Regions from separate parts of the Bradyrhizobium sp. LM2.9 genome, predicted to be linked through region 1. Evidence: predicted binding sites of a transcription regulator. Region 1 holds the regulator's gene; the other holds the start of a gene.
What was found. Region 1 encodes PhoB, which activates phosphate uptake and scavenging genes when phosphate is short. Its sites were predicted from a motif close to TGTCATNNANCTGTCAT; they were not measured.
Positions count from the first base shown of each region.

Region 1 (4,412 bases):
GTTCCGGATGCCCTTGGGAGAAGTGATGATGGCGGACCAGCTTGATCACGCCCTCCAGCGCCTCGGCGCCGGAATTGCAGAAGAACACGAAGTCCGCAAAACTCTCATGGCAGAGGCGGTTGGCGAGCTTCTCGCCATCCGGGCTCTGGAACAGGTTCGACATGTGCCAGAGCTTCGTGGCCTGCTCCTGCAACGCTTTGACCAGCGCGGGATGGGCATGGCCGAGCGCGTTCACCGCGACACCCGAGGTGAAATCGAGATAGCGCTCGCCATTGGTCGCAATCAGCCAGCAGCCTTCGCCGCGCTCGAAACCGAGGTCGGTTCTGGCGAAAACGGGGAGCAAATGCGGCGCTGCGCTGTTGGTCATGATGTCACTTGGATGTTGCGGACGGTGTGACGCGTGCATTGCGCAACGCACCATTGACCGGCCCGGAAAACGAAACGTGCCGCCTTTTCGGGGCGGCACGTGTCACTATCTTATGCTTGGGAAGACGGGTGTCAATGCCGCCCGGAAAGCCTCGCGAAACGCTGAATCCGTAGTCTTGCGGTGCCGATTTCGCGGATTTCACCACGGAACATGTGGAAGCGAGTCGGCGGACTCTTGCGCGGGAGTCACGCCATATTGTAGCGTTTGGATTGTCAGATACGACATCTCGTGCAGTGGTTCTGATCTCTAAGTCCTTATGTACCGGCGTAAACGTTCGGGCGTTCTAGTCACGCCCGGCGAGCCTTAAGGGATTCTGGCGGCACGGGTTTTTAAAGGCTTAGGCATTCGCTGCGAGGCGCCAGGATGGCAGGCCGGCAGCGAGGGAAAGGGTGCAATGACAGTTTTGACCTGGTCCGATGATCGCGTCGAGCAGCTTAAAAAGCTCTGGGAGGCCGGACTTTCGGCCAGCCAGATCGCGGCTGAGCTCGGTAATGTGACCCGCAATGCCGTGATCGGCAAAGTGCACAGGCTCGGCCTGTCGGGTCGCGCCAAGAGCCCTTCATCGGCAGCGCCCCGGCCGCGCAAGGCGCGCCCCGCGCAGCATATGATGCGGGTGACCCGCCCGATCTCGCGCGGCAACACCGCGCTGGCACAGGCCTTCGAGGTCGAAGTGGAGGCCGAACCGGTCACCTACGACAACGTGGTGCCGATGAGCCAGCGGCTGACGCTGCTCGAGCTGAACGAGGCGACCTGCCACTGGCCGGTCGGCGATCCCTCGACCCCGGACTTCTTCTTCTGCGGCGGCAAGGCGCTGTCCGGCCTGCCCTATTGCGCACAACACTCGCGCGTCGCGTATCAGCCGGCGTCGGATCGGCGCCGCGCACCGGTGAAGCCGAGCCCGCGCTGAGCTAGCGGATTTAGCTGACTGCAAGGGCGGCGCCGTCACACGATGACGCCTCGGCCCACTTGATGTCGTCCCGGACAAGCGTGCCAAAAGCGCGTGTCGATCCGGAACGACGGCGGAGCTTGAAGCGAGTTACGCCTGCTGCTCCGCCTTGGCAAAACGATCATCCAGCGCGTAGCCGGCGCCGCGGACGGTGCGGATCGGGTCCTGCTCGCGGCCGAGATTGAGCAGCTTGCGCAGGCGGCCGATATGCACGTCGACGGTACGCTCGTCGATGTAGATGTCGCGGCCCCAGACGCTGTCGAGCAGTTGCTCGCGCGAGAACACCCGCCCCGGATGCTCCAGGAAGAACTCCAGCAGGCGATATTCGGTCGGGCCGAGATCGATCGGCCGGCCCGAGCGCGCCACGCGGCGCTTGTCGCGGTCGAGCTCGATGTCGCCAAAGGCGAGCACGGCGGCGAGCCGCTCGGGGCTTGCGCGCCGCAGCAGGCCCTTCACGCGCGCCAGGAGCTCCGGCACCGAGAACGGCTTGACGATGTAATCGTCGGCGCCGGTCGCAAGACCCCGCACCCGCTCGCTTTCCTCGCCGCGCGCGGTAAGCATGATGATCGGGAGCTGCTTGGTCTCGGGACGGGTGCGAAGCCGCCGGCACAATTCGATGCCTGACAGGCCCGGCAGCATCCAGTCGAGCACGATCAAATCGGGGATGTGCTCCTTGAGACGGGTGTCGGCGTCGTCGCCGCGCATGACCGTCTCGACGTCATAGCCGTCGCCTTCGAGGTTGTAGCGGAGAAGCTCGGTCAGGGCTTCCTCGTCCTCAACCACCATAATGCGTGCGCCCATCTCGGTCGTTGCTCCCTAGGTGTTTGGTATCGAGCTGGCGAAGGTCGTCATATCGCCCTTCGGCCGCTTGTCGGTGATTGCCTGGCCCTCGATCATGTAGAACACGGTCTCGGCGATGTTGGTGGCGTGGTCGCCGATCCGCTCGATGTTCTTGGCGCAGAACATCAAATGGATGCAGAACGAGATGTTGCGCGGATCCTCCATCATGTAGGTGAGGAGCTCGCGGAACAGCGAAGTGCAGATGGCGTCGACTTCCTCGTCGCCCTTCCACACCGCCATCGCCGCCGGCAAATCATGCGCGGCATAGGCGTCCAGCACCGACTTGACCTGCTGCTGCACGAGGTCGGTCATGTGCTCCAGGCCGCGGAACAGCTTGAGCGGATGGAAATCCGTCTCCAGCGCCGCGACGCGCTTGCCCATGTTCTTGGCGAGGTCGCCGATGCGCTCGAGATCGGTCGCGACGCGCATGGCACCGACGATCTCGCGCAGATCGACCGCCATCGGCTGACGGCGGGCGATGGTGAGCACGGCGCGCTCCTCAATGCGCTTCTGCAGCGCGTCGAGCTCGATGTCGATGGTGACGACGCGCTGGCCGAGCGGAACGTCACGGCGGATCAGCGCGTCGACGGAATCGACGATCATGCGCTCGGCGATGCCGCCCATCTCGGCAACCAGCCGGGTGAGTTCCTGGAGGTCGGTGTCGAAGGCCTTTGCGGTATGTTCAGAACCCATGTCGCGTCTCCTCAGCCGAACCGGCCGGTGATGTAATCCTGCGTGCGCCGGTCGGTCGGCGACGTAAAGATCTTGTTGGTGTCGTCGAACTCGATCAGCTCGCCGAGATACATGAAGGCGGTCTTGTCGGAGACGCGCGCCGCCTGCTGCATGTTGTGGGTGACGATCGCGATCGTGTAGTCCTCGGAGAGCTCCTGGATCAGCTCCTCGACCTTGGCGGTCGAGATCGGGTCGAGCGCCGAGCAGGGTTCGTCGAACAGGATCACCTCGGGCCGCACCGCGACGGTGCGGGCGATGCAGAGGCGTTGCTGCTGGCCGCCGGAGAGCGACAGGCCGGAGGCGTTGAGCTTGTCCTTGACCTCGTTCCACAGCGCGCCGCCGCGCAGCGCCTTCTCGACCCGGCCGTCCATCTCGGACTTTGATATCTTCTCGTAGAGACGGATGCCGAACGCGATGTTTTCGTAGATCGTCATCGGGAACGGCGTCGGCTTCTGGAACACCATGCCGACGCGGGCGCGCAGCAAATTGAGGTCCAGCCTGGGGTCGAGGATGTTGGTCTGGTCGAGCATGAGCTGACCGGTGGCGCGCTGGCCCGGATAGAGGTCGTACATCCGGTTGAAGATGCGCAGCAGGGTCGACTTGCCGCAGCCCGACGGGCCGATGAACGCCGTGACGCGATTGGCGCCGAGCGTCAGGTTGATGTTCTTCAGCGCGTGGTGCTCGCCGTAATAGAAGTTCAGGTTGCGAACGGTCACCTTGGGGGGGGCCTCGGGCAGCACCGGCGCGTGGGGCAGCCCGCCGGCCGCGCTCATCGATACGGAAAGATCACTCATTTTGCGGTCCTCTCGGCGCCAAGGATGCGCGCGCCAATATTCAGGGCAAGAACGGTCAGGGTGATGAGCAGCGCGCCGCTCCAGGCCAGCTGCTTCCAATAGGCGTAGGGGCTCTGCACGAAGTTGTTGATAGTGACCGGCAGGTTCGCCATCGTCTTGTTCAGGCCGAGGCTGAAGAACTGGTTCGACAGCGCGGTGAAGAGCAGCGGCGCGGTCTCGCCGGCGACGCGGGCAGTCGCAAGCAGCACGCCGGTGATGAGACCCGATCGGGCAGCACGATAAGCGATGCGCTTGATCACCAGCGAGCGCGGCAGGCCAAGCGCCGAGGCCGCCTCGCGCAGTGCGTTCGGCACCAGCAGCAGCATGTCCTCAGTCGTGCGCAGCACCACCGGGATGACGATGACCGCGAGCGCGAGACTGCCGGCGATCGCCGAGAAGCCGCGCATCGGCACCACCACCGCGCCGTAGATGAACAGGCCGATGATGATCGAGGGCGCCGACAGCAGGATGTCGTTGATGAAGCGGATCACCGAGGTCAGCCGGTCGTTGCGGCCGTATTCGGCGAGATAGGTGCCGGCGAACATGCCGAGCGGCGCGCCGATGCCGACGCCGATCACGGTCATGATCAGCGAGCCGACGATGGCGTTGAGCAGGCCGCCCTCGTTCGATCCGG
Region 1 is NZ_JBSRYJ010000002.1:6,609,952-6,614,363, reverse strand. Features, by position in the region: partial or broken gene ACVWW3_RS33865 (acetylornithine transaminase) at 1-367, opposite strand, end outside; gene ACVWW3_RS33860 (GcrA family cell cycle regulator) at 822-1,334, shown strand; gene phoB (phosphate regulon transcriptional regulator PhoB) at 1,464-2,174, opposite strand; gene phoU (phosphate signaling complex protein PhoU) at 2,190-2,906, opposite strand; gene pstB (phosphate ABC transporter ATP-binding protein PstB) at 2,918-3,739, opposite strand; gene pstA (phosphate ABC transporter permease PstA) at 3,736-4,412, opposite strand, start outside.

Region 2 (4,412 bases), 380 kb from region 1:
GCGAATGTGCTAGTTTCCCACATATCGAATGGGTTCGGAGCCCCGATTGTTAGCCAAAATTTAGTCGGCAGACATCGGTATCCGAGATAGAATTTGACGAACCGGTGGCATGGAGCCCTCATGCCGGACCGGGCTAACCAACGGGAATTCGACCATGTCGGACCTAGACCGTAACTACGCTTCTCCTTTCGGCAGGGCCGCCGGGCGTGTTGACGCCGCGACGGTCGATGCCGGCCTGCGCGCCTACATGCTGCGCATCTACAACTACATGAGCATCGGCCTGGCCATCACCGGCCTTGCCGCACTCGGCGTCTACATGGCCGCCGTGACGGATGTTCCGACCTCCGGAAGCCGTCCGCGTCGGCAAGCTGTTCCTGACGCCGTTCGGCTACGCGATGTTCGTCAGCCCCCTGAAGTGGCTGTTCATGCTCGCGCCGCTCGCCATGGTGTTCGTGATCTCGGCGGGCATCAACCGTCTCGCGCCCTCGACCGCCCAGATCCTGTTCTGGGTGTTCGCCGCGCTGATGGGCGTCTCGCTGTCCTCGATCTTCCTGGTGTTCACGCACACCTCGATCGTGCGGGTGTTCTTCATCACCGCGGCGACCTTCGGCGCGCTCAGCCTCTACGGCTACACCACAAAGCGTGACATGAGCGGAATGGGTTCGTTCCTGTTCATGGGCCTGATCGGCATCGTCATCGCGAGCCTGGTCAACCTGTTCCTGGCGAGCTCGTTGCTCCAGTTCGTCGTGTCGGTGGTTGGCGTGCTGGTGTTCGCGGGCCTCACCGCCTGGGATACCCAGCGGCTGAAGAACGACTACATCTACGGCTACGCCTCGGCCGGCGGTGAAGTCGCGGAGCGTGCGGCCATCACCGGCGCGCTGTCACTGTACCTGAACTTCATCAACCTGTTCACGCTGCTCCTGCAGCTCCTCGGCCAGCGCGACTAAGCGCGAGCCCAGAGCGAACAACACGAGCCCCGGCTGAAAGGCCGGGGTTTTTGTTTGGGGCCGGACGTCGCAGCACCCGCCGCTGTCATCGCCCCGCCTTGTCCGCAATTGCGCACTGGGGCGGGCGATCCTGTACGCCGCAGCGGCTCCGTTCTAGCCGCGCTGTCTCGGAGTACTGGATGCCCGCCTATGCGGGGCATGACAGCGGAGAAGATGGGGCCTGCTGCGCTCGCAAAGACGACGCCGAGAAGCCGTTGCCTCTTCCAGCCGTCCCGGGAACGCTCTAATCTCGCCCCATGTCCGCACCTGAAATCAGGCCCACCCTCGAGGCCGACCTTCCCGCCATCACCGCCATCTACCAGCAGGCCGTCCGCGAGGGCACCGCGACCTTCGAGCTGGACCCGCCCGACCTCGCCGAGATGACGCGCCGCTATCGTACGCTGATCGACGGCGGCTATCCCTATTTCGTCGCCATCCTCGACGGCCGCGTTGCCGGCTATGCCTATGCGGGGGCCTACCGGCCGCGGCCGGCCTACCGCTTCACGGTCGAGAACTCGATCTATCTCGATCCAGGCTTTCACCGTCGCGGCGTCGGACTTCTGTTGCTGGAGCGTCTGGTCGTCGAATGCGAGGCGCGAGGCTTCCGCCAGATGATCGCGGTGATCGGCGATTCCGCCAATGCCGGCTCGATCGGCGTGCACACCAAGGGTGGCTTCAAGATGATCGGCACGCATCCCAGCGTCGGGCTGAAATTCGGCCGCTGGCTGGATACGGTGATGATGCAGCGCGACCTCGGCGAGGGTGCGGGTACGGTGCCGGGGAAGTAGGCTCGCTCTCGCAGGATGGGTGGGCAGCTACACCACAGCCAGCTTGCGATCGATCACCAGCAGCACGCGTTCGAGCTCGTGGCCGCGGCGCAGGATCAGACCCGTCGCAGAGATCACGCTGTACATGCCCTGCTTGCGCGCGAGGCGCGGATCTTTTTCGATGCGATAGATCGGCACTTCCGAGGCGCGGCGAAACACCGAGAACACGGCGCGGTCTTTCAGGAAGTCGATGGCATAGTCACGCCACTCGCCGTCGGAGACCATACGGCCGTAGAGATTGAGAATACGATGCAACTCGAGCCGGTTGAACGTCACCCGGCCCAGTTGCGCATTCGCAGCGGCTGGGCGCGCCGCCGCGCGCTGTTCGCTCGGATCGGCATCCTCCGACAGACTCATAGAAAGCCTCCTGTCGCCACAGCATGACCATGTCCGCGAAGACCGTCCCCGGAACCGCGGATCATGACAGCTGCATGATTGCCCCAACTGTTCCCCACCGCAAGGGGGCCTTGAGAGGACGCATAAAATCCGGTGCGAATTCCGGGCACACGCACGGTGGAACTCTGTCGCGCAAACCGTCACGGGATCGTTAGCAAGAATCATAGTGTCGCCGCTTTTCCGCCAAGCGACTGCCGCCCTGCGCTGCGAAAAGGCGTGTGTGCGTTGACCCGGTCCTTTCGGTTCCGGATTCCTCAGCCCCCAGCCCCCCGGGGTCGTCAGGATCGGGTCTGTTCGCACGACAAGGAGGGCCAACGCAAGTTGGTCCTTTTTTGTTTGTGCCGGGATGTTTCTGCCTCGACGGATATCTCACCACAAACTCTCTCCCCTCATCCTGAGGAGCCGCGAAGCGGCGTCTCGAAGGATCGAGGCCGGGCTGCATCAGCGGGGCCTGCATGGTTCTCGCGGCGATGCGCAGCATCGTCCGCCACGCGCGCAAGGGCGCGCTCCTCACCATGAGGGTTGAGAGCCCAGTACGCCGCTCAGGCAGTACGACTCTTAGAGAGAGAATCGAATCAGTGCAGCGACGTATACGCCGCGCCCAGCATCGGCCCCGGCTTTTCCCGGCTGCCGTCCTGGACATAGACCACAGCGCCGTCGACGCCGTCGCGCGTGAGGTTCTCGATCGGCACCGTCCAGCTTTCCGAACGGCCGGTCCAGTCGCCGACCTTGAGCAGGTTGCGAACCACGTTGTGATAGATGACCTGCTGTCCGCGATTTTCGCCGCGGCTGATCGCGATCGGCACCGATTTCGCAATCGAGCAGATCCAGACCTCACCACGCGAGACCGCCGGCTCCTTGCTCGCGGCCACCGAGACATTGATCTGCTTGCCCGCGAGCGACATCGTCACCGGCACGCTCATCACGCCCGTGCCCTTGTCGGTCTTGCCGATCGCGCTTTCGATGCCGGTGCGGTCGCTGCCGACGACATGCGTCGAGCCGTTGACCACGACCTGGGGCGTGTAGACTTCGCGGTCGCCGCGCATGCGCGAATAGGCACGCTGCCGTGCAGAAAAACGCGAATCCGCCAGTGTGTCCTTCCAGCCGAGATAGTCCCAATAGTCGATGGGCATGCTCAGCGCGATGATCGAGGGATCGCTGGAGAGGTCGCCGATGATCTTGTCGGCCGGCGGGCAGGAGGAGCAGCCCTGCGAGGTAAACAATTCGACAACGGCGCGGGGCTCAGCTTCGGCAGGACGAATGACGGCGACGATCGCACATATCCCAAGTGCTCCCGACCAGAGGGCACCGGACCAACGCGAAACCAGATGAGAAGCCGTCATTGTTGTCATGTCGAACGCCGCACACCATTGCACGTGAGAAGGAATCTTATCGCCTGATGGTCACCGTAGTCTTACGGGGGCGCGGCACATTCAACCGTCCAGTAACCGTCCAAGGCGGGGTTATCCACCTGACGGGCCCATCTGACCCGTACCGCAAACGCGCGAAGGCGGCCTTGTGATAGGCCGCCTTCGTGTAACCTACTACTCACTTCGCAGTGAGCCACCGTTCACAAATCCGCGCTTACGCCGCGAGCTTGCGCAGCACGTAGTGCAGGATGCCGCCGTTGCGGTAGTATTCGAGCTCGTCGAGCGTATCGATGCGGCAAAGCAGCGAAATGCGCTGCAACGAGCCGTCGCCGGAGACAATCTCCGCGGTCAGCTTCTGGCGCGGCTTCAAATCGCCGACGAGACCACGCAACGTGACCTTCTCGTCGCCCTTCAGACCGAGCGACGACCAGGAGGTGCCGTCCTCGAAGGTCAGCGGCAGCACGCCCATGCCGACCAGGTTGGAGCGGTGGATGCGCTCGAAGCTCTGGCAGATCACGGCGCGCACGCCGAGCAGACGGGTGCCCTTCGCGGCCCAGTCGCGCGAGGAGCCGTTGCCGTATTCCGCGCCCGCGAACACCACCAGCGGGACCTGCTCCTGCTGGTACTTCATCGCGGCGTCGTAGATCGACATCTGCTCGCCGTCGGGCCAGTGCTTGGTTAGGCCGCCTTCGGGGATATTTCCGTCCGCACCTTTGAGCATGAAGTTCTTGATGCGGATATTGGCGAAGGTGCCGCGCATCATGACTTCATGGTTGCCGCGCCGCGTGCCGTACTGGTTGAAGTCGGCCGGACGCACCTGGTGCTCGCTGAGG
Region 2 is NZ_JBSRYJ010000002.1:6,234,317-6,238,728, reverse strand. Features, by position in the region: partial or broken gene ACVWW3_RS32140 (Bax inhibitor-1/YccA family protein) at 155-947, shown strand; gene ACVWW3_RS32135 (GNAT family N-acetyltransferase) at 1,244-1,774, shown strand; gene ACVWW3_RS32130 (DUF2794 domain-containing protein) at 1,802-2,170, opposite strand; gene ACVWW3_RS32125 (DUF1223 domain-containing protein) at 2,785-3,561, opposite strand; partial or broken gene acnA (aconitate hydratase AcnA) at 3,794-4,412, opposite strand, start outside.
Region 2: a site for PhoB is predicted at 2,234-2,250, ahead of ACVWW3_RS32130 (DUF2794 domain-containing protein). Genes of this name have one in related genera too.